DNA from 4 places in the Pantoea sp. S18 genome. Region 1 is predicted to be linked to each of the others. Evidence: predicted binding sites of a transcription regulator. Region 1 holds the regulator's gene; each other region holds the start of a gene.
What was found. The regulator PhoB, encoded in region 1, activates phosphate uptake and scavenging genes when phosphate is short. The targets are predictions, from matches to a motif close to CTGTCATAAAACTGNCNNAT.
Positions count from the first base shown of each region.

Region 1 (7,853 bases):
GCGCGTTGCCCACTGGCTGTCGCTCAAGCCGAGATCGCCCCAGCGCTGCGGCACCTGCTGTCCGCCGCACAGACGCGTGATGGAAAACAGCGCATCGAGTTGTTGCGGTGCGATGCGCGGCAGCGGATTGTCCTGATTGACCACCACCACCAGCGCATCCATCGCCACCGGCACCGCCAGCGGCGGATAACCGTAGCGCGCAATGAAGAGTTGACGTTCGTCGATCTGCATCGGGCGGCTCATCGCGCCCAATTGTGCAGCACCGGCGGCCAGCGCGGTCGGTGCGGTAGACGATCCCGCCGCCTGCACCTGAACGTTCACGCCCGGCGACTGGCGGCTAAAATCCTCGCCCCACAAGGTCATCAGATAACCCAACGTATCCGATCCGACGCTGCTCAGATTGCCGGTTAGCATGGTTTGTTGGCCGTGTGCCAAAGCAGAGCAAAGCAGCAAGAGGGATAGCAACAGCGATTTCATTGGCGATTCCGCAATTTAATGAGACGCCTATTCTGGAGCGGCGTGATTTATCGCGCAATAAATTGCGTAAAGGTTGTCAGTTAAGCGCGAAGCGGTCGCCATGAATGGCGACCCTACGAAAATCCCGTAGGGTGCGCATTTATGCGCACCTGGTCGCCATGAATGGCGACCCTACAGGGTTTATAGCGATGGTGAGTCAGGAAAATGCATAGTTGCTGCAGCGCGGCTGTTGAGGCGACATCCTAACTCGCTGAGCGAGTGAGGGATTCCAGGGCGAGCCGCATGGATGCGGCGAGAGGTGCCGCTGAGCAGGAGCGAATCGCCACCGGTCCGTCAGGAATCGTGAATGAGTGAAGGCACCGCGAAGCGGCGGGTTGGGCTGGCGCAAGGCCCGGGAGTGCAGAGGGCGCGGCCAGGCGCTCTCTGCTCGGTCGCCGCACCAGGGTGCTGCAACTGCCTGATTTCAAGGCGAACGAAAGCCGCTCTGTGCTTAACTGAGCGGCATTACGCCATGGATGTGCAAACCTTAATTAACCCGCTCTTGCAGAGCGCTAGCCACAATCAACCTTGGCGGCAGCAGGAAGCTGAAACAGGTTTCCTGATGCGGCACGCTGGTGATCTCCAGCCGCGCGTTGTGATGGCCCAGCGCGTGCTTCACGATTGCCAGCCCCAAGCCGCTGCCGCCGGTGGCGCGCGAACGCGCTTTGTCCACACGATAGAAACGCTCGGTGAGGCGCGGCAGATGCTGTTCGCTGATACCCGGCCCGTCATCGCACACCTTAAACTGCGCGCCTTGTTTGGTACGCAGCCAGCTGATGTCGATGCGCGTGCCATCCGGCGTGTGATTCACCGCGTTATAGACCAGATTGGAAATGGCGCTACGCAACTGCTCATCATTGCCGAACACTTTCAGGTGCGGATCGGTATGGAAATGGATGGTGTGACGTCCCTGGCTCAGCGTTTCCGCTTCACGCTGCAACAGCAGCAGCATGCCCGGCACATCCACCGTCTCTTTCAGATCGATGGCTGGCGCCGCTTCGATACGCGACAAGGTCAGCAACTGCTTCACCAGGCTGTCCATGCGGCGCGTCTGCTCTTGCATAGTGTGCAATGCCTTGCTGCGCGTGCGCTCGTTCATCACCGCGTCGTCCATCATTTCCAGATAGCCCTGCAACACCGTTAGCGGCGTACGCAGTTCATGACTGACGTTGGCAAAGAAGTTGCGTCGCGCGCCTTCCAGCTGGTGCATCTGGGTGACATCACGCGCCACCATCAGCCACTGACCTTCGCTGTAAGGCATCACGCGGAATTCCATATGATGCTGATTATTAAGGATCTGCGTCAGCGGCGTATCGAACTTGCGCTGGCGGATATAGCGGGAGAATTCAGGATAACGCAGTAAATTGAGGATGTTCTGGCCATTATCTTCCGGCCAGCGCAAGCCAAGATGCTGCTGCGCCAAACCGTTACACCAGAAAATGGTGCCCTCTTCGGTGGTCAGCACCACCGCATCCGGCAGCGATTCGGCACCGCTGCGGAAACGTTTGATCAGATTGCCCAGCTCGCGGCGACGCCGCCGGTTGCGTAACTGCATCTGATACAGGCCATAAAACAGCGGTTCCCAGCTGCCGCGTCCGGTGGGCGGCGTCATTGAACGATCGACCCACAGCCAGTGCGACAGACGCATCAGATTTCTGAAGTGCCAGAACATCACGCCGGTCACCGCAATCAGCAGCAGCCACGGCAGATATCCGAACAACAGACCCAACACCAGCGCAGGTAAACAGACCAGCGCCAGCTCGGTCAACAATCTCTTCCAGGAGAGTCGTTCCAGCACGGTAAAAACTCCGTTTACGTTTAGTAGCGGGCAGAGAAACGATACCCTGTTCCGCGAACGGTTTGAACCATGCGATCGTGGCCGGTCAATTCCAGCGCTTTACGTAAACGGCGAATATGCACATCGACGGTGCGATCTTCGACATACACATTGGTGCCCCAAACGTGGTTCAGCAGCTGTTCGCGACTGTACACGCGTTCCGGGTGCGTCATAAAGAAGTGCAGCAGTTTGTACTCAGTCGGCCCCATCTCCAGCGGCGTGGTTTCCGACATCACGCGATGTGAGGAAGGATCAAGGCTCAGGCCCTGCATCTCGATCACCTCTTCCACCGCCATCGGTGAAATACGGCGCATCACCGCTTTGATACGCGCCATCAGCTCTTTGGGTGAGAATGGCTTGGTGATGTAATCATCCGCGCCCACTTCCAGACCGCGCACGCGATCCTCTTCTTCACCGCGCGCCGTCAGCATCATCACCGGGATGTCGCGCGTCATGGCTTCACGCTTCAAATGCTTAATAAACTGAATTCCGCTGCCGCCGGGCAACATCCAGTCCAGCAGAATCAAATCAGGCCAGGGTTCGATCAGCTTACCAATCGCGCTGTCATAATCTTCCGCCTCAATAGGCTGGTAATCATTCTGTTCCAGCACGAAACATAACATTTCACGGATGGGAGCTTCGTCTTCCACAACCAAAATGCGCTTAGCCATTGTAACTCCTGCTAGTGTGACAACGTGTCACTGGGATTTGCGGCGCCATTATGCGTCAGTTTTGTGACACTTTTATGAAAAAGCCGCCCTAAGATAGATAGATAAAAAACAGAAATGTGACAATAAAAATCTGCTTTTTTTCTTTGTGATCTTAAGTGGTTATAATTCGCCTTCGCTAAACAGAGCACGGAGCAAACATGCGCATCATTCACACCGCTGACTGGCATCTCGGTCAGTTCTTTTACAGCAAAAGTCGCGCGCGGGAACATCAGGCGTTTCTCGACTGGCTGCTGGATCAGATTGTGCAGCATCAGGTGGATGCGCTGATTATCGCGGGCGACCTGTTTGATACCGGTTCGCCGCCGAGCTACGCGCGTGAAATGTTTAACCGTTTTGTGGTGGCGCTGCAGCCAAGCGGCTGTCAATTGGTGGTGCTGGCGGGCAATCACGATTCGGTGGCGACGCTGAATGAATCGCGCGAGCTGCTGGCCTGCCTGAATACGCAGGTGATCACCAGTGCCACACCGCAGGGCGAGCAACAGGTGTTAACCCTGAAACAGCGCGATGGCGCGCCGGGTGCGCTGCTGTGCGCCATTCCTTATCTGCGTCCGCGCGATATTTTGCGCAGCCAGGCCGGCCAATCCGGCCGCGAGAAGCAGATCTCGCTGCTGGAGGCGATTGAGCAGCATTATCAGCACTGCTTTGCCGCCGCGCAGTCAATGAACAGTGCGCTGCCGATTATCGCCACCGGCCATCTCACCACCGTTGGCGTCACCAAAAGCGATTCGGTGCGCGACATCTATATCGGCACGCTGGATGCCTTCCCGGCGCAGGCGTTTCCACCAGCGGATTACATCGCACTCGGTCACATCCATCGCGCCCAGCGCATCGCCAACAGCGAGCACATTCGTTACAGCGGCTCGCCGATTCCGCTCAGTTTTGATGAGCTTGGCCGCGAGAAAAGCGTCTTCCTGCTGGAATTTGGCGACAAGCTCAAGGAAGTGACGCCGCTGACCATTCCGCACTTCCAGCCGATGCAGATGCTGAAAGGCTCGATGGCGGAAATTGAACATCAGCTGGCGCAGTTCAGTGAAATCGCCAGCGAACAGCCAACGTGGCTGGATATTGAGATCACCACGCAGGAATACCTCAGCGATCTGCAACGTCGCATTGAAGCACTGACCGAAAATCTGCCGGTCGAAGTGCTGCTGGTGCGCCGCAGCCGCGAACAGCGGCAGCGCAGCCTCGAGCGGCTGGAGAACGAAACCCTGAGCGAATTAAAAGTGGAAGAAGTGTTTGCCCGCCGACTGGCGCAGGAAGATCAGCTGGATGCCGAGCAGGCCGAGCAGTTAACGCAGCTGTTCCGCACCCAGCTTGCCGCGCTGGAGAATCCATCTGCATGAAAATATTGACGCTACGTTTTAAAAACCTCAATGCGCTGCGCGGCGAATGGTTTATCGATTTCCGCCGTGAACCTTTTGCCAGTAACGGATTGTTTGCCATTACCGGCGCCACCGGCGCGGGCAAAACCACCTTACTCGATGCGATTTGTCTGGCGCTCTATCACCAAACGCCGCGCCTCGGCACGCTGTCGCAAACTGAAAATCAGTTAATGACACGCGATACAGCAGAATGTCTAGCTGAAGTAGAGTTTGAAGTTAAAGGTGAAGCCTGGCGCGCCTTTTGGAGCCAAAATCGCGCGCGGGGCAATGTTGATGGTAAGTTACAGGTACCGCGTGTCGAATTAGCGCGTGTAGCCGATAATCAAATCGTTGCTGATAAAGTTGGCGAAAAACTACAAACGATTGAAAAACTATCTGGTCTTGATTTCGCCCGGTTTACCCGCTCAATGATGCTATCGCAGGGTCAATTCGCCGCCTTCCTTAATGCCAAACCCAGTGATCGAGCCTCCCTTTTAGAAGAACTCACCGGCACCGAAATTTATGCACAAATTTCTATGCAGATCTACGAACGCTGGCGCACCGCACGCAGCGAGCTGGATACGCTGCGCGCCCGCGCCGGTGGTATGTCGCTGCTTGATGAAGCGCGCCGTGCAGAGCTGACGCAGCAGCTGGCAGAACTCGCCGTTCAGGAGAAATCGCTGAGCGAACAGCTGACGCTGGCGCAGCATCAGCAACAATGGCTGGTGCAGCAGCAACAGCTGACGCAGGAACAGCAACAGGCCGAACAGACGCTGCTTGCCGCGCAACAGGCGTGGCAGCAGGCGGATGGCGATCGTCAGCGGCTGGCGCGGGCCGAACCGGCAGAAAAACTGCGCGAGAAGCTACAGCAGCGCGAACAGCTGCAGGGCGATCTCCGCACGCTGGAACAGCAATCGCAGCAGCTGCAGGCGCAACAGCAGCAGGCCAAAACCGCGCTGCAACAGGGCGAAAGCCATTATCAGGCCGCGCAGCAGGCGCGCGAGCAGGCGTTACAGCAACAGCAGCAGCTCGAAACGCTGCTGACCGAGCAGGTTATCCCGCTCGATCAACGCATTACCACCACCTCGCAGCAACTGGATGAACAGCAGCGGCTGCATCTGCAGCAGCAACAGGCGCTGCAAACCAGCCAAACCGCGCTCAGCCAGCAACAGCAGGTAAGTGAACGTTTACAACAGCAGCTGGCGCAGCAGCAGGAATTCCGCACCCGAGAAGCCGCCGTCGCCGATTGGGGCGCAGAACTGACGCGCTGGCAGGCGGAGATCGCCCGGTTGGATGAGCGCGAGCAGACGCTGACGCAGCTCATCGCGCAGCAGCAACAGCAGCGCAGCCAGCTGGAGCAGCATCAACAGGCGCAGGCTCAGCGTGAACAGGCGGCGCAACCGTTGCAGCAAGCCGAAGCGCAGGCCGCGCAGCAGCGTCTGCAAGCGGAGCAAGCACTGACTTCACTTGAGGCGGAGATCACCAGCCCAAGCCTGCGCGACGCCCTGACGCAGCATCAAACGCAGCGATCTGCACGCCAGCAGCTTAGCCTGCTCGCCGCGCAGTGGCGCGCGTTGCAGCCACAGCGCTTGCAGCGACAGCAGAAACTGGCGCTGCTTCAGCAGCAGCATCAGGACGCTGAACAGGCGTTGCAGGCGCTGCGCGACGAGTACAAGCGGGAACATCAAGCGCTGCTCGATGTGCGCAAAATCTGCGAGCTGGAGCGCACCATCGCTCAGCTGGCCGACGAGCGCGCCAAATTGCAGCCGGATCAGCCCTGCCCGCTGTGCGGCTCGTGTCAGCATCCGGCGATCGCGCAATATCAACAGCTTGAGCCCGGCGCCAATCAGCAGCGTTTGACTGAGCTGGAAACGCGCGTGGCGCAGCTGAAAGAGTCCGGTACCGCTAAAGGCGAGCAGCAGAAGTTGTCGCTGCAACAGCAGCAGGCGCTGCAACAAGAGATCGCTGATTACGACCAGCAGCTGGCGACGGTTAACACTCAATGGCAAGCGCTGAGCGGTGAGCTGGCACTTACCTGCACACTGGAGCAGCAAGACGATTTTGCGCAGTGGCAACAGCAGCAGGATGCGCAGGAACAAACGCAGCAACAGCAGCTGCAGACGCGGGAAAACGCCGCGCGTGCGCTGCAGCAGGCGAAGGATGCACATCTGCAACAGCAGCAGCTGTGGCAGCAGCATCAAAATCAACAGCAGCTGGCGCAGCAGCAGATCGCCAGCACGCAGCAAACGCTGGATGAAATCAGCCAGCGCGAAGCCAGCGAACGCAGCGCCATGCAGCAACTGGCGCAGCAGCTGGAACAACAGTTAGCGCAGCATCAGCTCAGCTTGCCAGACCCGGCTGAGCGGGAAAGCTGGCTCCACACGCTACAGCAGCGCTGGAGCGCATGGCAGGAAAATGAGCGCTTACACGGCGAGTTGCAGCCACAGCTGGCAAAAGCCGAAAGCGAGCGCAGCAGCCTGCAGCAGAATCTGGCGCGTGAACAGCAGCGGCTCGATGAACTGCAGCAGACGCTCAGTACGCTGCAACAGCAGCGCCAGCAGCAGCAACAACAGCGTCAGCAGCTGTTTGGCGATCGCCGTGTTGCGGAAGCCCGACAGCAGCAGCACGCTGCGCTGCAACAGTGTGAACAGGCGCTGGCGCAGCAGCTACAGCAGTGGCAGCAGGCACAAAGCTCGCTGCACAGCCTGAATGGCCAGTGTGAGCAAATCGCGGCGCAGCAACACACCTTGCGTGAACGCGCTGCCGCAGCAGAAAGCGCCTTCCTCGCCGCGCTGCAGCAGAGTGATTTTGCCGATGAAACGGCGCTGCGTGCCGCCCTGCTGGATGAGCGCGAGGTGCATGAACTGCGCCAACAGTTGCAAACGCTCGATCAGCAGCGCCAGCAGCAGATTACCCTCAGCGAACAGCTCACTCAGCGCTGCACGGCGCATCAGCAGCAGCGACCGGCCGATCTCAACGATGAAATCGCCGCCACTATCCAGCAACAGCTGGAACAGCTGCGCGTGACTTTACGTGACAATGCCCGTCAACAGGGTGAAGCGCAGCAGCAGCTGCACAGCGATGCGCAACAGCGTTTACAGCAGCAATCGTTACTGACGCAAATCACCACCGATGAAGTGGAGCTGGCGCAGTTGGGCCGTCTGAACGATCTGGTGGGTTCGGCCAATGGCAATAGGTTCCGCCGCTTCGCGCAAGGCCTGACGCTCGATCATCTGGTGTGGCTGGCGAACCGCCAGCTCGATCGCCTGCACGGTCGCTATCTGCTGCAGCGTCGCGTCAGTGAAGAGCTGGAGCTGGAAGTGGTGGATACCTGGCAGGCGGACGCCACGCGCGATACGCGCACGCTGTCGGGTGGCGAGAGTTTCCTCGTCAGCCTGGCGCTGGCGT
Region 1 covers NZ_CP142688.1:1,025,207-1,033,059, reverse strand. The annotation lists gene VIJ98_RS04555 (PstS family phosphate ABC transporter substrate-binding protein) at 1-477, opposite strand, end outside; gene phoR (phosphate regulon sensor histidine kinase PhoR) at 1,004-2,314, opposite strand; gene phoB (phosphate response regulator transcription factor PhoB) at 2,335-3,024, opposite strand; gene sbcD (exonuclease subunit SbcD) at 3,222-4,427, shown strand; gene VIJ98_RS04535 (SbcC/MukB-like Walker B domain-containing protein) at 4,424-7,853, shown strand, end outside.

Region 2 (7,853 bases), 1.0 Mb from region 1:
GGTCCACAAACCAGATTTGGTCAGGCTGAAACCGAAGTTGGATGACAGATAGCTCGGCATCCAGATCATCAATCCGTAGTAACCAAAGTTCTGCACCGAGCAGAGAATGAAAATCCCCAGGCTGGCTTTGCTGGTGGCGCGATCGGCAAACAGTAATTTAATGCGTGCGGCAAAAGAGAGCTGCGGCGTTTTCTCAACGTGACGCGTAAAGCTCTCCGGCTCGCCCATGCTGCGGCGGATCACAAACGACACCAGCGCTGGCAGCAAACCGACGAGGAACATGCCGCGCCAGCCAATCACGCTCAGCAGCGGCGGCGTGATAAAGGCCGCCAACAGCACACCGAGCTGCCAGCCAATGCCGACCCACGCCGAGGCGCGGTTGCGCTTCTCTTTCGGCCAGGCTTCGGCAATCAGCGCCATGCCGATGCCGAACTCACCGCCCAATCCCACACCCGCCAGCGTGCGATACGCCAGCAGATCCCAATAACCTTGCGCCACCGCGCACAATCCAGTGAACACCGAGAACACCAGAATGGTGACAGTGAGAATGCGGATGCGGCCATAACGATCGCTCAGATGACCAAACACAATGCCGCCGATCACTGCACCGATCAGCGTCCAGGTGACCAGCGAACCGGCCTGAGAGGGATCGAGCGCCAGCGAGACGCTGATCGCTGGTAGCATAAAACCAAGAATCAGCAGATCAAATCCGTCCATCGCGTAGCCGCTGATCGCAGCCACCATGGCTTTCGCCGGTGTTATGGCTTGTTTTTTAGGGGTTGGGGAGGACATGTAACAGCACCTGGCAGAAAAAAAGTGCGCCAAGTATAAAGAGAGGACAACGCGGAGAACAGACAGAATTTAAGCAGGCAGCCCGTTAGCCACAGTGGCAACGGGCCGCCGACGCGTCAATCAAGAGGGTTTATTGCTGCCGTCATCGCCTGACAGCAGTTCATCCAACTTGTCGCCGCCCACATGACGGAAATCCTGACCTTTAACGAAATAGAAGATAATTTCGCAGATGTTCTGGCAACGATCGCCGATACGCTCGATGGCGCGCGCGCAGAACAGCGCGGTCAGCACGCTTGGGATGGTGCGCGGATCTTCCATCATATAGGTCATCAACTGACGCACGATGCCTTCGTACTCTTTATCCACCTTCTTATCTTCACGGTAGATTTTGATGGCTTCGTTGAGATCCATGCGCGCAAACGCATCCAGCACATCATGCAGCATCTGCACGGTGTGATGACCCAGCGCTTCAAGGCTCACCAGCAATGGCAGATGCTGCTGGCTGAACTTCTCCAGCGCGGTGCGGCTGATTTTTTCCGCCACGTCGCCAATGCGTTCCAGCTCAGAAATGGTCTTGATGATCGCCATTACCAGACGCAAATCGCTGGCGGTGGGCTGGCGTTTGGCGATGATGCGCACGCAGGCTTCATCAATCTCCACTTCCATCATGTTGACCTTCTGGTCGCCGTCGATCACGTGACGCGCCAGCTCGCCATCCTGGTTGTGCATCGCGGTGATAGCGTCCATCAGCTGCTTCTCAACCATGCCGCCCATGATCATCACTTGCGTGCGAATGTGCTCCAGCTCCGCGTTGAACTGACCGGAGATGTGTTTGTTCAGATTTAAATTATCCATGTGCGTCTCCTGAATCAGCCGTAACGACCGGTGATGTAATCTTCGGTCTGCTTCTGTGCGGGCTTAGTGAACAAGGTATCGGTATCGCTGAACTCAATCAGCTCGCCCAGATACATGAAAGCGGTGTGGTCAGAACAACGCGCGGCCTGCTGCATGTTGTGGGTCACGATTACCACAGTGTAATCCTGCTTCAGTTCGGTGATCAGCTCTTCGATACGACCGGTTGAGATCGGATCCAGCGCTGAACAAGGCTCATCCAGCAACAGCACTTCCGGGCGAATGGCGATGCCGCGCGCGATGCACAAACGCTGCTGCTGACCGCCGGAGAGACTGTAACCGCTCTGATGCAGCTTGTCTTTGGTTTCATTCCACAGCGCGGCTTTGGTCAGCGCCCACTGAACGCGCTCATCCATATCGGCACGCGACAGCTTTTCAAACAGACGCACGCCGAAGGCGATGTTGTCATAAATCGACATCGGGAACGGCGTCGGCTTTTGGAACACCATGCCGACGCGCGCGCGCAGCAGGGCGATGTCCTGATTGGAAGCCAGAATGTTATCGCCATCCAGCAGGATGTCACCTTCTGCACGCTGCTCCGGATAGAGCGAGTACATTTTGTTGAAGGTGCGCAGCAAAGTGGATTTACCGCAGCCTGATGGGCCGATAAACGCGGTCACCTGGTTTTTAGTGATATCCAGGTTGATGTTTTTCAGCGCGTGAAACTTACCGTAATAGAAGTTCAGATTACGGACCTGAATTTTACCGGCTGATGAAGTCACGTTACTCATTCTCGTCTCTCATAAGCAGCGCCGCCGAAGCCGCGCCGGGAAATTAGTGTTTGCCCTTGGCGAAAACCACACGCGCCACAATGTTCAGCAGCAGCACGCACACGGTAATAATCAGCACACCTGCCCACGCCAGACTTTGCCACTCGGCAAACGGGCTCATGGCGAATTTAAAGATGGTGACCGGCAAGTTAGCGATCGGCTGCATCATGTCGGTGCTCCAGAACTGGTTCGACAGCGCAGTGAACAGCAGCGGTGCGGTTTCACCGGCGATACGCGCTACGGCCAACAGCACACCGGTGATGATGCCGGAAACTGACGCTTTTAGCGTAATCGCCGAAATCATTTTCCACTTCGGCGTACCCAGCGCATAAGCCGCTTCACGCATGCTGTCTGGTACCAGACGCAGCATGTTTTCGGAGGTACGAATTACAATCGGGATTTGCAGCAGCGCCAGCGCCACTACGCCGGCCCAACCGGAGAAGTGCTGCATCTGCGCCACCACGATGGTGTAGACGAACAGACCCACCACAATCGACGGTGCTGACAGCAGAATGTCGTTGATGAAGCGAATCACTTCCGCCAGCCAGTGTTTACGGCCATATTCCGCCAGATAAATACCGGCCATGATGCCGAGGGGCGTTCCGACGATCGTCGACCAGAAAATCAGTAAACCACTGCCGACTAAGGCGTTGGCCAAACCACCGCCCGCGGTATTCGGCGGCGGCGTCGATTCGGTAAACAGCGACCAGCTCAAACCATCAACACCGCGCGTAATGGTGGTGAACAGAATCCACACCAGCCAGAACAGACCGAATGCCATGGTCATCAGCGACAGCGTCAGAGCAATTTTGTTTTTGGTACTGCGCCACGCCTGCATTTTGCGGCGCGAGGCTTCCAGCTCAGCGCGAGCCTGAACTTCAATAGCGGTCATGAACGGGCTCCTTCACTCTTCGCCAGACGCAGGATCATCAGTTTGGAGATCGCCAGCACGATAAAGGTAATCACGAACAGGATCAGACCCAGTTCCATCAATGCTGCTACGTGGACGCCGGATTCCGCTTCGGCGAATTCGTTGGCCAGCGCGGAAGTAATACTGTTGCCCGGCATAAAGAGCGAGGCGCTGTCGAGCTGGTAGGTGTTACCGATGATAAAGGTCACCGCCATGGTTTCACCCAATGCGCGGCCCAGGCCGAGCATCACGCCGCCAATCACGCCGTTTTTGGTGAACGGCAGCACGATGCGCCAGATCACTTCCCACGTGGTGCAGCCGATGCCGTAAGCCGACTCTTTCATCATCACCGGCGTTTGTTCAAACACGTCGCGCATCACCGAGGCGATGTACGGAATGATCATGATGGCGAGAATCACGCCCGCCGCCAGAATACCGATACCGAATGCCGGGCCAGAGAACAGCGTGCCGACAATCGGGATATTCGACATCACGTTACCCACCGGCGTCTGGAAATATTCGGCGAACAGCGGAGCGAAAACAAACAGGCCCCACATGCCGTAAACGATGCTGGGGATCGCCGCCAGCAGCTCAATGGCGGTGCCCAGCGGGCGACGCAGCCAGCCTGGCGCCAGTTCCGTCAGGAACAGCGCGATGCCGAAGCTCACCGGCACGGCAATGATCAAGGCAATAATCGAGGTGACGAGGGTGCCGTAAATCGGTACCAGCGCACCAAATTGTTCGTTTGGCGCATCCCAGGTTTTATTCCACAGGAAAGAGAAACCAAATTTTTGGATGCTTGGCCAGGAGGAGAAAATCAGGGAGACGATAATGCCGCCCATCAACAACAACACGATAAGCGCGGATAGCTTCACCAGCGCGCCGAAAATCATGTCGCCTTGTTTACCGGGGGCTTTGAACGTCGGCTTAGTGGCAGCCATAGAATTCTCTGTTCTCAGGGGGATGTCAGGGCGGCACGCAGGCCGCCCATTGGGGTTGGCCAGCCGTCTCGGCTGGCCAGGTAAATCTGTTACTGATACAGCGCTTTACCGGAGCTATCTTTGATGTTCGCTTTCCACGCTGCACGAATCTGGTTAGCAACGCTTTCTGGCAGCGCGGCGTAATCCAGGTCGGTTGCGGTTTTGCTGCCACCTTTGTAAGCCCAGTCGAAGAACTTCAGTACTTCGCTACCTTTTTCCGCATTCGCCTGATCTTTGTAAATCAGGATGAAGGTGGTCGAGGTGATCGGCCATGCTGCGTTGCCTTTCTGGAAGGTCAGATCCTGAGCAAAGGTTTTGCTCCAGTCTGCGCCTTTCGCGGCGTTCGCAAAGCTCTCTTCGCTTGGTGCGACCGCTTTACCGTCGGCATCAACCAGTTTGGTGTAGGTCAGGTTGTTCTGCTTGGCGTAAGCGTATTCCACATAGCCAATTGAACCCGGCAGACGCTGTACGAATGCGGCCACGCCGTCGTTACCTTTACCGCCCAGACCGGTCGGCCAGTTAACGGTGTTACCTTTACCGATTTTGCTGTTCCACTCTTCGTTCACTTTCGCCAGGTAGCTGGTGAAGACGAATGAAGTACCGGAACCGTCAGCGCGGCGAACCACGTTGATGTTGGAATCTGGCAGTTTCACGCCTGGGTTCAGTTTAGTGATCGCCGGGTCGTTCCACTTTTTGATGGTACCGAGGTAGATGTCGCCCACGGTTTTACCGTCGAGAGTAAGTTCACCTGATTTCACACCTGGGATGTTAACCGCCAGCACCACGCCACCGATCACGGTAGGGAACTGGAACAGGCCGTTTTTCTGCAGATCTTCTTCTTTCATTGGCGCATCAGACGCACCGAAATCGACGGTTTTAGCGATGATTTGCTTCACGCCGCCTGAAGAACCAATACCCTGATAGTTGATTTTGCTACCGGTGGCTTGCTGGTACTCGGCTGCCCACTTGGCATAAACCGGCGCCGGGAATGTCCCGCCTGCGCCCGTCAGATCGGTTGCTGCAAAAGCAGAGACCGCGCTTACTGCGAAGGTGGCGGCGAGGATTCGGGCTACGGTGCTACGCATCAGTGTCATGTTCCCTCCAGGGGATTTAAAAAAATCAGGCTCAATGCCATTTTAGTAGGAGTCGTGATTGCTGCTGGAGGGAAAATAGGACAGTTTGATGACAGTGAAATGTACGAAATATGACAGTTATATGACAGCGTGCAGAAATGAAGCGGGCCCGTTGTGGGCCCACTCTTATAGCAGTTTATTCAACGGTAACTGATTTCGCCAGGTTACGTGGTTGGTCAACGTCGGTGCCTTTAATCAGCGCCACATGATACGAGAGCAGCTGTAACGGCACGGTGTAGAAGATCGGTGCAATCACCTCTTCTACATGCGGCAGAGAGATGATTTTCATGCCATCGCTGTCGCTGAAACCTGCATCCTGATCGGCAAACACGTACAGCAAACCGCCGCGCGCGCGTACCTCTTCAATATTGGATTTCAGCTTCTCCAGCAGTTCGTTGTTAGGCGCGACCACGATCACCGGCATATCCGCATCAATCAGCGCCAGCGGGCCGTGCTTCAGCTCGCCCGCCGCATAGGCTTCGGCGTGGATGTAGGAGATCTCTTTCAGCTTCAGCGCGCCTTCCATAGCGATTGGATACTGATCGCCACGGCCAAGGAACAGCGCGTGATGTTTATCCGAGAAACCTTCCGCCAGATTTTCGATCACTTTGTCCTGCGCCAGCATCTGCTCGATGCGGCTCGGCAAAGCCTGCAGCGCGTGCACAATCTCGTGCTCGGTTTCGGCTTTCATGCCATGCAGACGACCGAGTTTCGCCACCAGCATCAGCAATACCGCCAACTGCGTGGTGAAGGCTTTGGTCGAGGCAACGCCAATTTCGGTACCGGCTTTGGTCATCAGCGCCAAATCGGATTCACGCACCAGCGATGAACCGGCCACGTTACAGATCGCCAGCGAACCGAGATAACCCAGCTCTTTTGACAGGCGCAACGCCGCCAGCGTATCGGCGGTTTCACCCGATTGTGACAGCGTGATCAGCAGACTATTTTTACGCACCGCAGATTTGCGATAACGGAATTCCGAAGCGATTTCCACATCACAAGGCAGATTAGCCAGCGACTCAAACCAGTAGCGCGACACCATGCCAGAGTTGTATGAAGTACCGCAGGCGATGATCTGAATATGTTCGACCTGGCTCAGCAGCTTCTCAGCATCCGGGCCCAGCTCGCTGAGATCGACTTCGCCGTGATTGAAACGACCGGTGATGGTGTTTTTGATCGCGTTCGGCTGCTCGTAAATCTCTTTCTGCATGTAGTGACGATAGATGCCTTTGTCACCGGCATCGTATTGCGCGGTCGATTCGATTTCGGCGCGCTTAGCCGTTTTACCGTCACGATCGATAATGGTGACTTCGCGGCGGGTGATCTCGGCAATATCGCCCTCTTCCAGATAGATGAAGCGACGCGTCACCGGCAGCAGTGCCAGCTGATCGGAAGCAATAAAGTTTTCACCCACGCCACGGCCAATCACCAGCGGGCTACCGGAACGCGCCGCCACCAGCAGCGAAGGATCGCGGCTGTCCATGATCACCATGCCATACGCACCGCGCAGCTGCGGAATGACGCGCAGCACCACTTCACGCAGCGTGCCGCCCTGCTTCTGCTCCCAATGCACCAGATGCGCCACCACTTCGGTGTCGGTTTCTGAGGCAAAGTGATAGCCGCGCTCAAGCAACTGCGCGCGCAGCGGCTCATGGTTCTCAATGATGCCGTTGTGCACGATGATGATGTGCTCGGAAACGTGCGGATGCGCATTGGCCTCCGACGGTTCACCGTGGGTCGCCCAGCGCGTGTGTGCGATACCGGTGCCGCCAATCAGCGGCTGCTGCTCTGCGGCTTCCGCCAGGTTCTGCACTTTACCCAGACGACGCAGGCGCGTCATATGGCCCTGACGGTCAACAACGGCTAATCCCGCTGAGTCATAACCGCGATACTCAAGACGACGCAAACCTTCCAGCAGAATTTCTGCGATGTCACGCTGCGCTACTGCACCAACAATTCCACACATAGTAATTTCCTGACTTCATGGCTTTCGGCCATTGCGTTGTCATACGACCTGATTTCCCCGAGCCTTGTAGAGAGTGGGGATATTTTTTTATGGCACTGCAAACAGGCCGATCGTTGTCGGCCTTTAAAATTTATTTTTTCTTAACAGGGCGCTGCCAGCCCGATTTTTGATTCTGCTCTTTACGGTTGTAGACCAGATCCGCCGCGGAGACATCTTTCATTACCGTGGTGCCTGCGGCGATGGTGGCGCCGCTCGCTACGGTTACAGGCGCTACCAATTGCGTATCGGAGCCGACAAACACGTTATCGCCGATGATGGTTTTGGATTTGTTGGCGCCATCGTAGTTACAGGTAATGGTGCCCGCGCCGATATTCACACCCGCGCCAATTT
Region 2 covers NZ_CP142688.1:4,276,009-4,283,861, reverse strand. The annotation lists gene VIJ98_RS19960 (MFS transporter) at 1-792, opposite strand, end outside; gene phoU (phosphate signaling complex protein PhoU) at 913-1,647, opposite strand; gene pstB (phosphate ABC transporter ATP-binding protein PstB) at 1,662-2,435, opposite strand; gene pstA (phosphate ABC transporter permease PstA) at 2,479-3,366, opposite strand; gene pstC (phosphate ABC transporter permease PstC) at 3,363-4,325, opposite strand; gene pstS (phosphate ABC transporter substrate-binding protein PstS) at 4,415-5,458, opposite strand; gene glmS (glutamine--fructose-6-phosphate transaminase (isomerizing)) at 5,634-7,463, opposite strand; gene glmU (bifunctional UDP-N-acetylglucosamine diphosphorylase/glucosamine-1-phosphate N-acetyltransferase GlmU) at 7,594-7,853, opposite strand, start outside.
Region 2: the regulator PhoB is predicted to act here: its motif matches at 5,567-5,586, upstream of pstS (phosphate ABC transporter substrate-binding protein PstS).

Region 3 (7,853 bases), 390 kb from region 1:
CTGCAGGAATTTTTCTGGGCGCTTTAAGCCTTGCTCCGGCCGCGCTGGCGGAAGGCGAGCAAACAGACGCCGTACCGATGCCGCCACAAGTGCAGCAAACCGCACCCGATGCCCAAACCCAGGCGCCAGCCGCAGACCCGCAAACGCAGGCTCCGGCAGCCGATGCGCCAGCCAGCAATGAACCGGCTGAATCCAGTGGCGATGTCGCGCCAATTCGTCCACCGCAAAGCGGCAATGCGACGGCTCCGAATAACTACGATCTGACTACCATCATCATCGACTACAAAGAGTACAAAGTGGGCGATGTGGTGCCAGATGAGTATCGTAAAAAGCAGTACACCATTGTTGAGTGGAAGCCACGCCATCTGCCAGCGCCGCAGCCAGGCACGCACTGGGCGTACATCAATGCCAACTACATCCTGATCACCGATGACAGCGGTAAGATCGTGATGGGCAAATCAGGCGAAATCTTCTTCCGCGGTTAATTCCCGCGTAGCAGACGCGCTAACTGCGCGACGCCCGCCGTAATCTGGCTGGTGCTGGTGTTACCGTAACCCAGCACCAGCCCTTGCTGCTTCTGCTCACCCGAATAAAATCCCGACAGCGCGCCCGGCGCGTAGCCGCTCTGGATCAGCCGATCCACCAATCTCATATCGTTTTGATCCGCAGCCAGCGATAACACCAGATGCATGCCGCATTCGCCGCCCAGCAACGGAACCTGTGCGCCAAATGTTTGCTGCAAAGCCTGCCGCAAACTCGTCTGGCGTTGACGGTACAGACGGCGCATTTTGCTCAGATGACGACTAAAATCACCGCTGCGTAAAAACAGCGCCAGCGCCTGCTGTTCAGGACGATTTCCGCCGCGCAGCAGTTCATGTAGCGCAGGGCGCAACGGCGCGACCAGCTGTGGCGGCAGCACCATAAAGCCGAGGCGCAGCGCCGGAAACAGCGTTTTGCTGAACGAGCCGACGTAGATCACCGGCGTTGGTTGCGTCATGCCCTGCATGGCGGCGATCGGCTCGCCGCTGTAGCGAAAATCGCTGTCGTAATCATCTTCGATAATCCACGTTTGCTGTTGCCGTGCGGCCGCAAGCAGCGCCAGACGACGCGGTGCGCTCATGATCACGCCGGTGGGATATTGGTGCGTTGGCGTGGTGTAGATCAGGCGCGGCGCACGCTGCTGCCAATCCTGCGGCTGCGGTGCCAGCCCTTGTGCATCAACCGCTACTGGTTCAATACGCATATCTCCCAACCGCATCGCCGCTTTTGCGCCGCGATATCCCGGTTCCTCCACCCAACCAATGTCGCCTGGGCTGCTGAGCAGCGCCACGCACAGCGTTAATGCCTGCTGCGCGCCTTCGGTAATCACGATTTGTTCGGGCGTACAGCGCACGCCGCGCGCCAATGCCAGATGCTGCGCCAGCGCTTCACGGAGCGTGCGTTCACCGAGCGGGTCGCCGTAGCCCAGCAGTTGCTGCGGCTGATGCAGCATCACGCGGTTCAACGCCCGCCGCCACTGAGCCAGCGGGAAATGTGCCAGCGAAGGAACGCCGGGGCGCAGCGCCATCTCCTGACTGAAGCTGCGATGGCTGGATCGCAGCTCAGCAATGCGCGGCGACAAGGTGATTTCGTCGCTGATATGCGACTGATTTTCCTGCGGCAGCTGCGCCATATTGCTGATACGACTGCCCTGGCGGTCGCTCAGCAAAAATCCTTCCGCCTGCAGCTGCGCCCAGACGGCGATCACCGTATTGCGCGAAACCGCGAGATCCTGGGCCAGCTGGCGTGTCGCGGGCAAACGCGTACCGGCGGCGAGTTTGCCTGTCAGAATCGCCTGCCTGATACGCTGAAACAGCTGTTGTTGCAGCGTCTGCTCGCCGTTGGTTTCCAGCGGGGCCAGCAATAATCGATGTAGCTTAATATCACTCATTTACGCAGTTCCGTGGATCCATCAATTTCGGGCATTGTGGCGCTTTTTAACACGCCAGCAAAGTGGCACTCTGCATTTCTGGTCCTGACTGATAAAGGAATTGAGGAATGTCGCAACACACCAATGCTTACGGACAACCGGTAGGATTTCCGCTGCCAGATTGGCAACCCCGCGCCTGGCCGAGCTATGAAACCTTCAACGGCGACTATTGCCGCCTTGAACCGCTGAGTGCTGAGCGTCATGGCCGCGAACTTTATGCTGCCTATGCGCTGACTGCTGATGGGCGTGACTGGACCTATATGTTCGCCGAACCTTTTGCCGATGAAGCAGCCTATGTTGCCTATGCGCGTAAGCTGGAAAATGGGCGCGATCCCATGCATTTCGCGGTGATCGATCCGGTTAGCAATCGCGCGGTTGGCAGCCTGGCGTTGATGCGCATTGATGCGACAAACGGATCGGTGGAGATCGGCCACGTTGCCTTCTCGCCGCTGCTCAAGCAAACGCGCATGGCTACCGAAGCGCACTATCTGCTGATGCGCTACGCCTTTGAGCAGTTGGGCTATCGTCGCTACGAGTGGAAGTGCGACAGCTGCAATCAGCCATCACGCAACGCGGCGCTGCGTTTAGGGTTTCAGTTTGAAGGCACCTTCCGGCAGGCGATTGTCTATAAAGGCCGCAGCCGTGATACCTGCTGGTTCTCGATTATCGACAGCGACTGGCCGCAGGTGAAACAAGGCTTCGAACGCTGGCTGGCGGCAGAGAACTTTACGGCGGAAGGGGCGCAACGCGAAAAACTGGAGGCGCTGCGTCAGAGGTAATTAAAAGCCGGGCTTGCAGCCCGGTTAACTCATGAACATATATTTTGCGGTGGCAGGAATCATGGTGCAGACGATTGCCATCAGGATTCCTTTAAGCCATTGAGAATCTTTTTTTAGGGCCGTGAAGTTTTGGTCCATACGCTGATCCATTGCACCTAAGCGAATATCCAGTTTCTCGAACTTCTGATCGATCTTCTCAAACCTCTGATCTATCTTCTCGAACCTCTCGTCGATTTTCTCGAATCTCTCATCGATTTTTTCAAATCTCTCATCGATTTTTTCAAATCTCTCATCGATTTTCTCGAAGTGCTTATAAATCGTCTGAAATTGACCCGTTACATCTTTCTCAAAATGGTCAAATCGCTGTTCAAGATTATCAATACGATTATTGGTAGCGTGCTGCATACGCACCACACCTTCCATGGCCTGCGACAGATCGATTTTAGTCAGCGAGTTTTCTTGCTGCATTTCAGCAAAGATCTCGACCATTACTTCAGCTTGCTTATCCGCCACGCCGGCCTGTTGCAGCGCCAGATAGGCTTTATGGGTGTTTATCATCGTCATTCTCATCCTTGTCTCTCCCGGCTAGCTCCTTTGCTGAGGAGAAGGTTATCCCGGTTGTGAGGGTTACTCTATTTGAGTGTGCAAACTTTGCGCGACGCCTCGAAAAAAATCAATCCGTACAACGAGTAACACGTTCAGCCAATAAAAAAGGCCTGCACGCAGGCAGGCCTTGAACTCCAGCTGTATTCGCTTAACTTTGCGGCTGCGGAATTATTTTTATATCCACCATGCCGATCCCCAGTTTGCGCGGATCCTGGCCGATGATATTGCCGACATTCGACTCCTGCGGCTCCGGTGGCGCAATGATCAAATTACGGCTGCCGGTTGGATTGGTGAAATGCAGCGTGGTGGTGGAGAACTCATCTCCCAAATTCAGTTGCTGCTCTTCATCGCCAACGCGCACGGGAATCGGTCGGTGCGCATTCGGACCGAACGCCCGCGCGGTGATGACCACATCAAAGCGTTCAGGCAGCGGATCGGTGTACTCAATATTCACTTCCGGTGCCAGATTGGCATTCGACCAGCGTCCCCACTCTTCTGGACGTGATATCCCTTTAAAACTCTTCACGCTGTTTGGCGCGCCGGGCACCGTTAACAGGAAGCTGTCGGCGTTGTAGCGAATCGCATTGTCTTCGATGCGTATTTGCTGCTCGTTGAGCTGGAAGGTTGCCGCACTGACTTCTGCTTTCGGGAAGCTGACTTTACCTTTCCACTGCAGTTTATCGATGCGGGTTACGCTGGGTTTGGCGCCCATTTGTCCCATCGACACGCACAAATCGTTCGACAGCGCTAACTCTGGCTGCCACAGGCGCGCCATCTTAAAGCAGCGATCGACCCAAACGAACTTGTCGGCGGCAGCAAAACTCGCCAGCTGATAACGCAGCGGTTCCGAGTATTCCCCTTCCGGCAGCGGTTCGACATGTTTGTCGGAGACGCGGAACAGAATCGGTAATTTGAAGGTCGCGCCAGAGAAGCTGAAAGTGTTTTTCTGTTGATCGACGGTGAAGTTGTCCATCTTGCTGGGGAAATTCCACAGCTGAATAATGTCCGCTTTCCACGATGTGACGCGCTTTGCCATGTCGTCGAACTCGGTTGATAGCGATTTCGAAGAGAGGCCGCTGCGACCCAGTCCAATCGCGTTATCCCCGCCGAGAATATCCAGCACCGTGGCGCCGTTATCCAGCGTGCTGCGTTTGCCATCGAGCACTTCCGCCTGTGGCTGATCGCCACGAATCACCATAAACAGGTCATGGCGCGGTTGCTTGATCAGGTATTGATGCGCGGTGTTGTTCATCGCCAGATGATCGGAAGTTACCACGATGATGGTGTTTTTAAACCACGGTGACGCTTTGATGCGTTCAATCAGACGCGCCACATGCTCCTGCGAACAGGCCACCGCGCTAAAGGATTGATTGGGTTTGCCATCATAGCTGTAGCTTTTGCGCTGGCAGCTGCGCGAGATAAAACCATCCGGATGATGGGTGTCGACGGTGAGCGTGAACAATGCGAAGCGTTTTTGCGCGCGCGATAGCTCCTCGTATTTCTCAAACACCTCGTCCATCACCGTGTCATCGTAATAGCCCCAGTTATTACGATAGCTGGGATCGACGACGCGACTCTTCAGCTCCTGCGAGCCATACATATTGGCCGCATCAAAACCATGCGACAGCAGGAAAGTGTCTTTACCGGCGAAGCGTAAATCGGCGCCCTGAATAAACCAGTTCTCGTAGCCAGAGTTCTTCAGGATGTCGCCCAGACAAATGTTCTGCGGATAGAAGCTGGAGAGCGAAGCCGAGGCATTGCCATCAAAAGGCGCAAACAGCGGGATGCCGCACTGTGAAGCCACCATGCCGGCGATGGTGTAATCGGTGCCGGGCAGCTGTTCGGTTTGGCTGAAATCGATGCTGTTATCTTTTTCCCTGCTGAGTTCCGGGGCCAGACCGGGAAATGCCTGTTGATCGAAATAGGTCCGTTCAAGACTTTCGCCATAAATGTAGACCAGATTGAGCTTGGGCTCGGCGATCACCTTATTAGGCGTTTTGTAATAGCTTTCGAAATCCGAATCGGCGAGGCGCGAATGTGAGGCGATAAGCTCTTTCACCTGGCGAAACGCAGGCGTGGTTTGTACCGAACCCGCGGCACAGGCAATCGCCAGTAAACTCCAGCCGAGGTGATGCGGCCGCTTACGGCGGCGCAGTAACCACGAAAGCAGGCAAAATAGCGAGAACAGCGCGATGATCAGTCCGATGGCCGGCACCACATATTTGCTCACGCCCGCGCCGGTCAGGCTGTTGGTCAGGGTATACAGCACCGCGTCATTAATGCCATCGCCGGTAAAATAGTTACTGGCGACCAGCGTGACGTTAAGCACGATAAACAGCGTGAGTAGCAGCAGGATCAGACTAAACCAAAATTTATTTCGCCCGGCTTTAGAGGAGTAGACCGCAATCGCAGCCAAAAAGAGTACAATCGAAACCAATTCGGACAACGTTAGATCCTCATGTTGAATGAATACGCAATCCTTGCGCCAACGACCCTCTGCGGGGATTTTGCGTCAATCTATATTGGGTGTCACAAGGCTGCAACACATCCAACCAGATTTGTGCGATGCATTCCGATTCGTTTAAGGCGGGTTAAGGCTGACTGTGGTTTCGCCTGGCAGCAACGGATGCGCTGCTGCCAGTGATGGCAGAGAAGGGGGATTAGAGTTTTCCAGTGAGGTATTGCGCTTCGCCGTCGGCAAAGCTCCAGTCGCCTTTACTGTTGGTGATAAAACTAATCATCAAATCCGTGCCCTGAACGCCGCAACTTTCCAGCAGCTCGCGCGCTAACTCTGCCATAAACAGGCACTTCTGTTCTTCACTTCTCGGGCTGGTATACACGCGCACCATCACCAGATTGTCGGTTCGCTCAAAGCCTAAGCCGGTGTCCTGAAAGACCATCTGATAACCTTTGTTTTCATGAACAATCTGGTAACGATCGCGGGCCGGGACTTTAAATGCGGTTAATACCGCGCGATGTGCGGCATCCAGCAAAGTGCGTATTTCTGATTCTGAACGGCCCTGAATAACGTCGAATGTCAGTAACGGCATAAATAAACCCTCGTTTTTGCTCACATGAAAAGAGTAGGATGTGGCTCTATGCTGCCGCTTGCTGCCGGAAAGAAAAAGCGCGCTGGTTGAAATGATTATTTATTATTTTGAACAATCGATATGAAAGAAATTAAAACAGATAGCCTTTGGGTCCATTTGCACTGGTTAACCGTGCTGGCTGAGCTCGGCAGTTTTACGCGCGCGGCGGAACGATTAGACGTCAGCAAAGCGGCAATGAGTCAGAAGATTAAAGAGCTGGAAAAGATGGCGGGTGTGGCGTTAGTGCAGCGCACCACGCGCAGCGTGCGGCTGACCTCTGCCGGTGAAAAGCTGGTGGATGAGCTGCGCGATCCCTTTGCGCGTATCGCACAGAGCTTTTTCAGCGTACGTGATGAAGCGGGTCCGGTGCGCGGCATGGTGCGCGTGACTGCGCCGGTGGCGTTTGCGCGTCAGCAGCTGGTGCCGATCATCGGCGATTTCTTGCGCGACTATCCGCAGGTGCGCTTGCAGCTGGACGTCACCGATCGTCTGGTGTCGCTCGGCAGTGAAGGGTTTGATCTGGCGATTCGCCACAGCGATAGCCTGCCGGAAACACATGTTGCGCTGCCGCTGTGTGAAACCCGCGCGCTGCTGGTGGCGTCGCCGGCGTATCTGGCGCAGAACGGTTTGCCGGATTCACCGCAGGCGTTGCAGCAGCACAATTGTCTTTATTACCCGCGCGGACTCGAGTCGCCGCAGTGGCGCTTTCGATTAGCGGACGGCGGCAGCGAAACCGTGCAGGTAAAGATTCAGGGTAATTTTGCCACCAACAACAGCGAGTCGATCCGTGATGCTGCATTGCAAGGTTTGGGCATTGCGATGCTGCCGGACTTCAGCGCCAGCGCGGCATTAGCCAGCGGCACGCTGCAGCAGGTGCTGCCGCAGTGGCAAGCGGTGGATGCCTTCGCCGCCCGGTTGTGGGTGGTGCGCCCGTATGCCGCACAGGTGCCACGGGCGGTGACCACCTTTATCCATTGGTTACGCGCGCGCTTTGTTGATGGGTGAAGCCAGCGCGATCGGCGCAGGCGTTTGCATCATCTGACCCAACAAACTGCTGCGGTTGTAATGGCCGAGCCGCAGGTTGAAGTCGAGATGCAGCTGCTCATTGCCGCTGAGTTTAATCACTGGCGGTGGCGTGAGTGGACGCTGGTGAAACAGCACCGCGTGGGCAAACGCCTCGCTCTTCCAGCCACTTAAACGCTGATAGTAATAGGCGTTGGCCTCGCATTTACGCAGGTAGAGATTCACCCGGCGATGTTCGCGCATGGCGATCTGCTGCGCCAGTGAACCTAATTGCTGCTCCGGCTGCGCAATCTTCTGCGTTAGCAGGGAATAATCATCGCGCTTGGTCAATTCACTGAAGTAATTCTGTTCGCCGAGATGTTTGATCGGCGCGTAATGTTTTTGCCA
Region 3 covers NZ_CP142688.1:632,686-640,538, forward strand. The annotation lists gene VIJ98_RS02830 (RcnB family protein) at 1-485, shown strand, start outside; gene VIJ98_RS02835 (PLP-dependent aminotransferase family protein) at 482-1,930, opposite strand; gene VIJ98_RS02840 (GNAT family protein) at 2,038-2,748, shown strand; gene VIJ98_RS02845 (hypothetical protein) at 2,773-3,312, opposite strand; gene opgB (phosphatidylglycerol--membrane-oligosaccharide glycerophosphotransferase) at 3,503-5,800, opposite strand; gene VIJ98_RS02855 (tautomerase family protein) at 6,015-6,404, opposite strand; gene VIJ98_RS02860 (LysR family transcriptional regulator) at 6,525-7,448, shown strand; gene VIJ98_RS02865 (capsular polysaccharide synthesis protein) at 7,422-7,853, opposite strand, start outside.
Region 3: the regulator PhoB is predicted to act here: its motif matches at 5,881-5,900, upstream of opgB (phosphatidylglycerol--membrane-oligosaccharide glycerophosphotransferase).

Region 4 (7,853 bases), 1.6 Mb from region 1:
GTGTGAGCGGCTGGCGAAACCCTGGCATCAGGCGCAGCTGGTGCAGGCGCTGGAGCGCGCCTGGCAGCGCAGTGAACGGCTTAGTCGCGCGCGGCAGGCTGCCACAACGGCACCCCTTTCCCCGTGATGTAACGTTTACGCAGCTTGCTGGAGACCATATCCATGATCATCACCACCGCCACCAGAATCAGGGTCAGGAACATCACCACATCCCAGTTCCATAAACGCATGTTCTCGGCATACACCAGACCAACGCCGCCCGCGCCGACGAAGCCCAGCACCGCTGCGGAGCGGGTGTTGGACTCAATCTGATACAGGCTGAGCGCGAGGAAGGTCGGGAACGACTGGGTGAAAATGCCGTAGCGATGTTTCTGCAGGCTATTCGCGCCAACCGCGCTGAGACCACGACTCGGCGAACGCTCCACCGCTTCGTGCCCTTCGGCATAGAGTTTGCCGAGCAAGCCGACATCCTGCATCACAATCGCCAGCACGCCGGCCAGCGGTCCCATGCCGACGGCGCGCACGAAGATCAGCCCCCAAATCGCCATGTCGATGCCGCGCAGCACATCCAGCACGCGGCGTACCACCAGCGAAATCGGTCGTGTGATCGGATCGTGCATTACGTTGCGCGCCGCCAGGAACGAGACCGGCAAGGCAATTAGTGATGCGGTTAGTGTACCGGAGAACACAATCGCCAGCGTAATCCCGACCTGAGTGAAGTAGTAACCAAACGGCCAGTTGAGGAAATCCTGCCAGACAAACATGCGCAGGAAATAGCGGCTGAGCTGCTGGCAGCCAATGAGAAAACGGCTCCACTCAATGCCAAAGAACTCGAAGAAGAACAGGTAATAGAGCGCGATGGCAAGTGCCACCAGCGCAACGCGGCGCAGATAGCGGTTCTGCGCAGCAAACAGGGCGGCATGCTCCTGCTTGAGTTTGGCGACATCCGGCGCTAAGGCGATCATGCTGCGTCTCCTTCCACTACGCGGCGACGCAGCCAGCCGGACAGCGTATCCAGCAGCGACACCACCACAATAATCAGCAACAGCGTGATGCTGACCTGATCGTAACGATCGAGTTTGATATTGGTCATCAGCTCTTGCCCGATACCGCCCGCGCCGACCAAACCAAGGATAGTTGAGGAGCGGAAGTTGATTTCCAGACGCATAAAGCTGTAGGAGAGAAACGTCGGTTTGACCTGCGGCCAGAAGGCAAAGCGCATGCGCTGCAGTTTGCTGGCACCGCACGCCGCAAGTCCGCGCACCGGTTTATCCGAGGCGCTCTCAATCGCTTCGTAGAACAGTTTGGTCAAGCTGCCGACGGTATGCAGCGCCAGCGCGAGAAAGCCGGGAATAGCGCCAATGCCGAACGCCATCACGAACATCACCGCCCACGCCAGTTCCGGCATGGTACGCAGGAAGGCGACAAAGGCGCGGATCGCCACCCGCAGGCTGCGCGGCGTTTGGGTGTTATCGGCGGCGAAAAACGCCAGCACACCCGCCACGGCCACCGCCACGATGGTGGACGACAGCGCCAGCTGCAAGGTTTCCCAGATCAGCGGCAGCTGGAAGTGTAAGCGATAGCCCCAATAGGCCAGCGAGCCTTCGGTTTTGCCGTCGGCGAACAGCAGTGAAAGATGCAGCACCGGCAGAGTTTCGCCGATGTAGTCAAAAAAGTGTGGCAGCGACTGCCAGACGGTAAGCAGGTTAAATTCCGCCATCTTGCCCGCGGCCAGATAGAGCGCCAGCAACAGCAGCGACCACAGCAGCGAGTCGCGCTTTTGCTGGCGGCGGATGCGTTGGTAGTAGTGTTCGAAATCGGTCAAGGGGGGGATTCCTGTGTAACCAGGTCGCCATGAATGACGACCCTACAATGTAGGGTGCGCATTAATGCGCACCGTTTTGAAGGCTTAACCGCGCGTACCCTTCATCAAATCACGCTTCATATCGATGATGTTCTGATAATCCGCCACGGTAGCCGGGCCGATGTGTTGGGTACCGCCAACCGCTTTAACAAAGCAGCCGTGATCTTCTTTATCCAGTTTCTTGATGGTGGCCACCACCTTCGCTTTGAAGTCAGCGGGCAGGTTGTTGCTCACCAGAATCGGGCCGTTCGGGATCAGCGGCGACTGCCAGATGATGCGAATCTGTTTCATCAGGTCAGGATGATCCATGCGAATCAAACGACCAAAAGCACCCGAGGTATAACCGGTTTCACGGTCGCCAATCAGTGACGTCCAGGTTACCGCGCCTTCGAACTGACCGTTCAGCACACCGAGGATGTCCTGCTCGTGGCCGCCAGAGAAGGTGACGCTGGAGAAGGTGTTGTTGTACTTATCGTCAACCGTGCCGCCGAACTCTTTCTTGAACGCCTGGTTCGGCATCAGGAAGCCAGAGGTTGAATCGGGATCGGCCATGCCGAATGATTTGCCTTTCAGGTCTTCCAGCTTTTTGTATGGGCTGTCGGCTTTAACAATCACCACCGAGTGATAACCCTGTGAACCGTCTTTGTCGTCCACTACGATGCCCACCACGTCCACCGCTTTCGGGTTTTGCAGGTAAACCGAGGCAAATGAAGCCGGTGACATGCTCAGTACCAGGTCGATTTTGTTGCCCAGCAAGCCCTGAATCACGCCTGAATAGTCAGATGAGTTGCGCAGTTTGGTATCCACCTGCAACTCTTTGTCGAAGAAATCTTTCACACACTGGTTGTCACCAATCTGCTGCGTGGCGTTCTGGCCGCCAAGAATCCCGAGGTTCAACTCTTTTGGTGCATCCGCTGCGTTTGCGCCAAATGCCATCGCAATAGTCAGTAAAGCTAAAGAAGTCAGTTTCATTCTTAGGTTTTCTCTTGCTGTGGGAGTTAGTGGAGCTGGTTAATTTCGTCGCCGTACAGCTCATGCATCAGGCCGTCGGTCAACTGGGAAGGATGTCCATCGAACAGGATTTTGCCGCGCTGAATGCCGATCACGCGGGTACAGTAGCTTTTAACCAGTTCGATGGAGTGCAGGTTCACCATCACGCTGATGCCCTGCTCGCTCACCTGACGCAGCACATCCATGATGCGTTTGGTGTTTTTCGGATCGAGTGACGCCACCGGTTCATCCGCCAGCAAAATGCGCGGGTTTTGCATCAATGCCCGGCAAATCGCCACGCGCTGCATCTGGCCGCCAGAGAGGTTTTCTGCACGCTGTAGCGCCTGCGGCAGCATGTTCATCCACTGCAGCAGTTCAATGGCGCGAGCGCGGTCGGTTTCGGAGAAGACTTTGAAGAACGATTTCAGCGTCGAGGTCTGACTTAAACGACCGAGCAGCACGTTGGTCAGCACATCAAGACGTGGCACCAGACAAAAGTCCTGGAAAATCATGCCGCATTCGGTGCGCCATTCGCGCATCTGGCGGCTATTCAGCGTCACCACATCGCGATCCACTTCGCCGTGGCGATTGCTGAGGATCGCGCCCTGCGAAGCGCTGATGGTGCCGTTCAGCATGTGTAACAGTGTCGATTTGCCTGCGCCTGAGCGGCCAATCACCGCTACCAACTCGCCCGCATGCAGATCGAAGCTGACGTTATCCAGCACCTGGTTGGCGCCGTAGGTTTTGCACAATCCCTGCACCGACAACACCTTGTTGCCCTGCCCGGTAACGTGCGGGTAAGGATTGTCGACGACGGTTTTCAGTAATGCCTGAGCCATGTTGCACTCCATCTCTTCTGAGGTGTTGATTGCCCGCTATTACGGGCAAAGCGGATGAAAGCTTGATGACAGTAAAATGATTAAACGGTGACACCGTAGGGTCGCCATTCATGGCGACCGTCCGTTAATGCATGCAACGCACCAGGTCGCCATGAATGGCGACCCTACGGGGTAATCAGCTGGCGCAGATGCTCGAGGGTGTCGCTCAACGCGCCATCGTTATTCAACGCATGACAATGCGCAGGCAGCGGTTCGGTGGCGCGCGCCAGCCGTTTTTCGATTTCCGCTTGCGACTCGCGCCCGCGCTGCCGCAAACGCGCTTCCAGCACCGCAGGTGAAACCTGCAACACCAGCGGCAGCAGCTGCGTGCCGTAATGCTGCTGCACAATCGGCAGATGCAGGCGCGAACCGTTGACCAGCACATTTAGTCCGCGTGCCAGCCACAGATCGATCTCCTCGCCCAGCCCGTAATGCATGCCGTGCGCCTGCCAGCTCACGGCGAACAAGCCCAGCGCCTCGCGCCGTCGGAACTCGGCTTCACTCAGCGCCACATGGTTCTCGCCGCCCGCATCGGCGGCGCGCGTGATGTAGCGATGGGCGATCAGCAGATTCTCCGGCGGCGCCTCGCGCAGCGCGTTCAGCAGGCTGTCTTTTCCCGAGCCCGAAGGCCCGGTAAGCCAGATCAGGCGCGCCATCAGAACACCAGCTTGCCTTGCGACCAGACGTGACGAATGTGCGAATGACCATGTTCGGTATGCGCCAGCACTAAATCGGCACGCAGTCCTTCGGCGATGCGGCCGCGATCGTGCAGACCAATCGCCCGCGCCGGATTACTGGTCACCAGCGCAGCCGCCTGCGGCAGCGTCAGCGTGTTGCGTTCATCAGCAACCAGGCGGAACACCGCATCCAGCAAGCTGGCCGGATAGTAGTCGGAGGAGAGAATATCCAGCAGGCCGTGGCTGGCGAGATCCGCCGCCGCCACGTTGCCGGAGTGCGAACCGCCGCGCACGATGTTGGGCGCGCCCATCAGCACCTGCATGCCGCATTCACGCGACGCGCGTGCTGCCTCCAGCGTGGTAGGGAATTCGGCGATGGCGCTACCGACGTCATGGGATTCAGCCACGTGCGCCGCCGTGGCGTCGTCGTGGCTGGCGATCGGAATACCGCGCGAACGGCACAAACTGGAGATGGCGTTGCGATTCGGCGTGGAGAACTCGGCGGCCAGCGCCAGTTGCTCACGCTCAAACTGATCCATCTGCTCGTCGTTGAGCTGATATTTACCCTGATAATAGGTGCGATACATCTCCAGCGAGGCGTACTGACGCTGACCCGGCGAGTGATCCATCAGTGAAACCAGCGACAGTTCTGGCGTGTTCATCAACTTCTCAAACAGTGGCAGCGTGGTGTGATGCGGCAGCTCACAGCGCAGATGCAAATGGTGATCGGCGCGGTTAATGCCTTTGCGATTGCTGTCCTGAATCGCCTCAATCATCTTGTTGAGGTTTTCAATGCGATGCCCGCCATCGCGCACGTCACCAACGCCAATCGCGTCCAGCACCGTGGTGATGCCGCTGGCAACCATTAACGCATCGTGGCTGCTCATCGCCGAGTGCGCCGGCCAATCCACTTTGGGGCGTGGCGTGAAGAACTTGTCGAGATTATCGGTGTGCAGCTCCACCAAACCCGGCAGCAGGAAGGCGTTTTCGCCATCCAGCGCGCCCGGCAACTGGCTGACGCTGTCGCTAAAGCTGGCGATGCGTCCGTCGCGAATCTCCAGTGAACCCGCCACCACGGCCTGCTCCAGCACCAGCCGGACGTTATTAATGATCATGCTTCTGCTCCTGCTTTCATTGGCTGCATGACGTGCAGGCGATCGGCTACGCGTTCGCGCACCGCTTCGTCATGGAAAATTCCGACAATGGCGGCACCACGGGCGCGCGCCTGTTCAATCAATTCCACCACTGCGGCGCTGTTGGCGCTGTCGAGCGAGGCGGTCGGCTCATCCAGCAGCAGCACCGGATAGTCGGCGATAAAGCCGCGCGCGATGTTGACGCGCTGCTGCTCGCCGCCCGAGAAAGTGGACGGTGCCAGCGACCACAAACGTTCCGGCACGTTAAGGCGCGTCAGCAGCTCTTTGGCGCGCTTCTCGCAGAAGGCACGCTCGGTGCCGCGCTCCAGCAGCGGCTGCATGACAATCTCCAGCGTCGGCACGCGTGGGATGACGCGCAAAAACTGGCTGACCCAGCCGACGGTGTGACAGCGAATCGCCAGAATCTGGCGCGCGGGCGCGTTAGCCATGTCGATCCATTCGCCCTGATGTTGTAGCCAGATGTGGCCGCTGTTGGCCTGATAGTTGCCGTACAGCGCACGCAGCAGCGTGGATTTTCCGCTGCCGGAGCGGCCATGCAGCACCACGCATTCGCCGCCGCTGACTTCAAGATTGGCGTCCTGCAATACCGGCAGCGCGGCGCTGCTTTGGTTGTGCAGCACAAAGGTTTTGCTCAGATGCTCTACGCGCAGTAAAGGTTGCATAGTGATGTCCTGATGGTTTTGATAGTTGTGCTGGTCTTCGAGAAGGTCGCCATAAATGGCGCCCCTACGGGCAATACGGTTGCATTGGGCACGTCGTAGGGTCGCCATTTATGGCGACCGGCGAAATTGGGCTCGTCGTAGGGTCGCCATTTATGGCGACCTTGTTCATCTCAACTCAGCACCGATGAAACCAGCAGCTGCGTATACGGATGATGCGGATCGTCCAGCACCCGATCGGTCAATCCGCTCTCCACCACGCGGCCCTGCTTCATCACCAGCAGGCGATGCGCCAGCAAACGCGCCACGCCGAGATCGTGCGTCACAATCACCACCGCCAGATTCAGCTCGCGTACCAGCGTGCGCAGCAGATCCAGCAGGCGCGCCTGCACCGACACATCCAACCCGCCGGTCGGTTCATCCATAAACACCAGCGTTGGCTGCGTCACGAGGTTGCGCGCAATCTGTAAACGCTGCTGCATGCCGCCGGAAAAAGTGGTGGGCAGATCGTCGATGCGATTAGCGGGGATCTCCACATCCTGCAGCCAGCGCATCGCCTCTTTACGGATATCGCCGTAATGACGATTACCTACCGCCATCAACCGCTCGCCGATATTGCCGCCCGCCGTCACCTGCGGACGCAAACCGTCAAGCGGATGCTGATGCACCACGCCCCATTCAGTGCGCAACAAGCGGCGGCGATCGCTCTCGCTCAGCTGATAGAGATCCTGCGCGCGATAGAGAATGTTGCCCTGCTGCGGCGCCAGGCGTGCCGACAGGCTGCGCAGCAAGGTGGTTTTACCGGATCCAGATTCTCCAACGATGCCTAACACTTCGCCGGGATAGAGCTCAAAACTCACCTCTTCAAAGCCTTTGCCGGGCGCATAAAGGTGGGTGAGATTGTTGACCGCAAGCAGCGGCTGTTCACTGTGCATGCTGTTGTTCCTGCTGCTGGTGGCAAAAATCGGTATCGGAGCAGACAAACATGCGCGTACCGGCGTCATCCATCACCACCTCGTCGAGGTAGCTGTGGCGCGAACCGCACAGCGCGCAGGGTTCTTCCCACTGCTGCACGCTGAACGGGTGATCGTCGAAGTCGAGGCTTTCCACTTTGGTGTACGGCGGCAGCGCATAGATGCGTTTCTCACGCCCGGCACCAAACAGCTGCAGCGCCGGCATCATGTGCATCTTTGGGTTGTCGAATTTGGGGATTGGCGACGGATCCATCACATAGCGATCGTTGACCTTCACCGGATAAGCATACGTAGTGGCAATGTGGCCGTAGCGGGCGATATCTTCATACAGTTTCACCTGCATGATGCCGTACTCCTCCAGCGCGTGCATGGTGCGCGTTTCGGTCTCGCGCGGCTCGATAAAGCGCAGCGGCTCAGGGATCGGCACCTGGAAAATCAGGATCTGATCTTCCTCAAGCGGGGTTTCCGGAATGCGGTGGCGCGTCTGGATCAGCGTGGCGTCAATGGTGCGTTCCGTTGTAGCCGCGCCGCTGACGCGCTGGAAGAAGCGACGAATCGATACTGCATTGGTGGTGTCATCCGCACCCTGATCGATCACTTTCAGCACATCGGCATCGCCAATGATGCTGGCGGTGATCTGAATGCCGCCGGTGCCCC
Region 4 covers NZ_CP142688.1:2,615,720-2,623,572, forward strand. The annotation lists gene VIJ98_RS12160 (ATP-binding protein) at 1-127, shown strand, start outside; gene phnE (phosphonate ABC transporter, permease protein PhnE) at 81-965, opposite strand; gene phnE (phosphonate ABC transporter, permease protein PhnE) at 962-1,825, opposite strand; gene phnD (phosphonate ABC transporter substrate-binding protein) at 1,910-2,836, opposite strand; gene phnC (phosphonate ABC transporter ATP-binding protein) at 2,863-3,693, opposite strand; gene phnN (ribose 1,5-bisphosphokinase) at 3,858-4,388, opposite strand; gene phnM (alpha-D-ribose 1-methylphosphonate 5-triphosphate diphosphatase) at 4,388-5,524, opposite strand; gene phnL (phosphonate C-P lyase system protein PhnL) at 5,521-6,225, opposite strand; gene phnK (phosphonate C-P lyase system protein PhnK) at 6,396-7,157, opposite strand; gene VIJ98_RS12205 (alpha-D-ribose 1-methylphosphonate 5-phosphate C-P-lyase PhnJ) at 7,147-7,853, opposite strand, start outside.
Region 4: the regulator PhoB is predicted to act here: its motif matches at 3,746-3,765, upstream of phnC (phosphonate ABC transporter ATP-binding protein).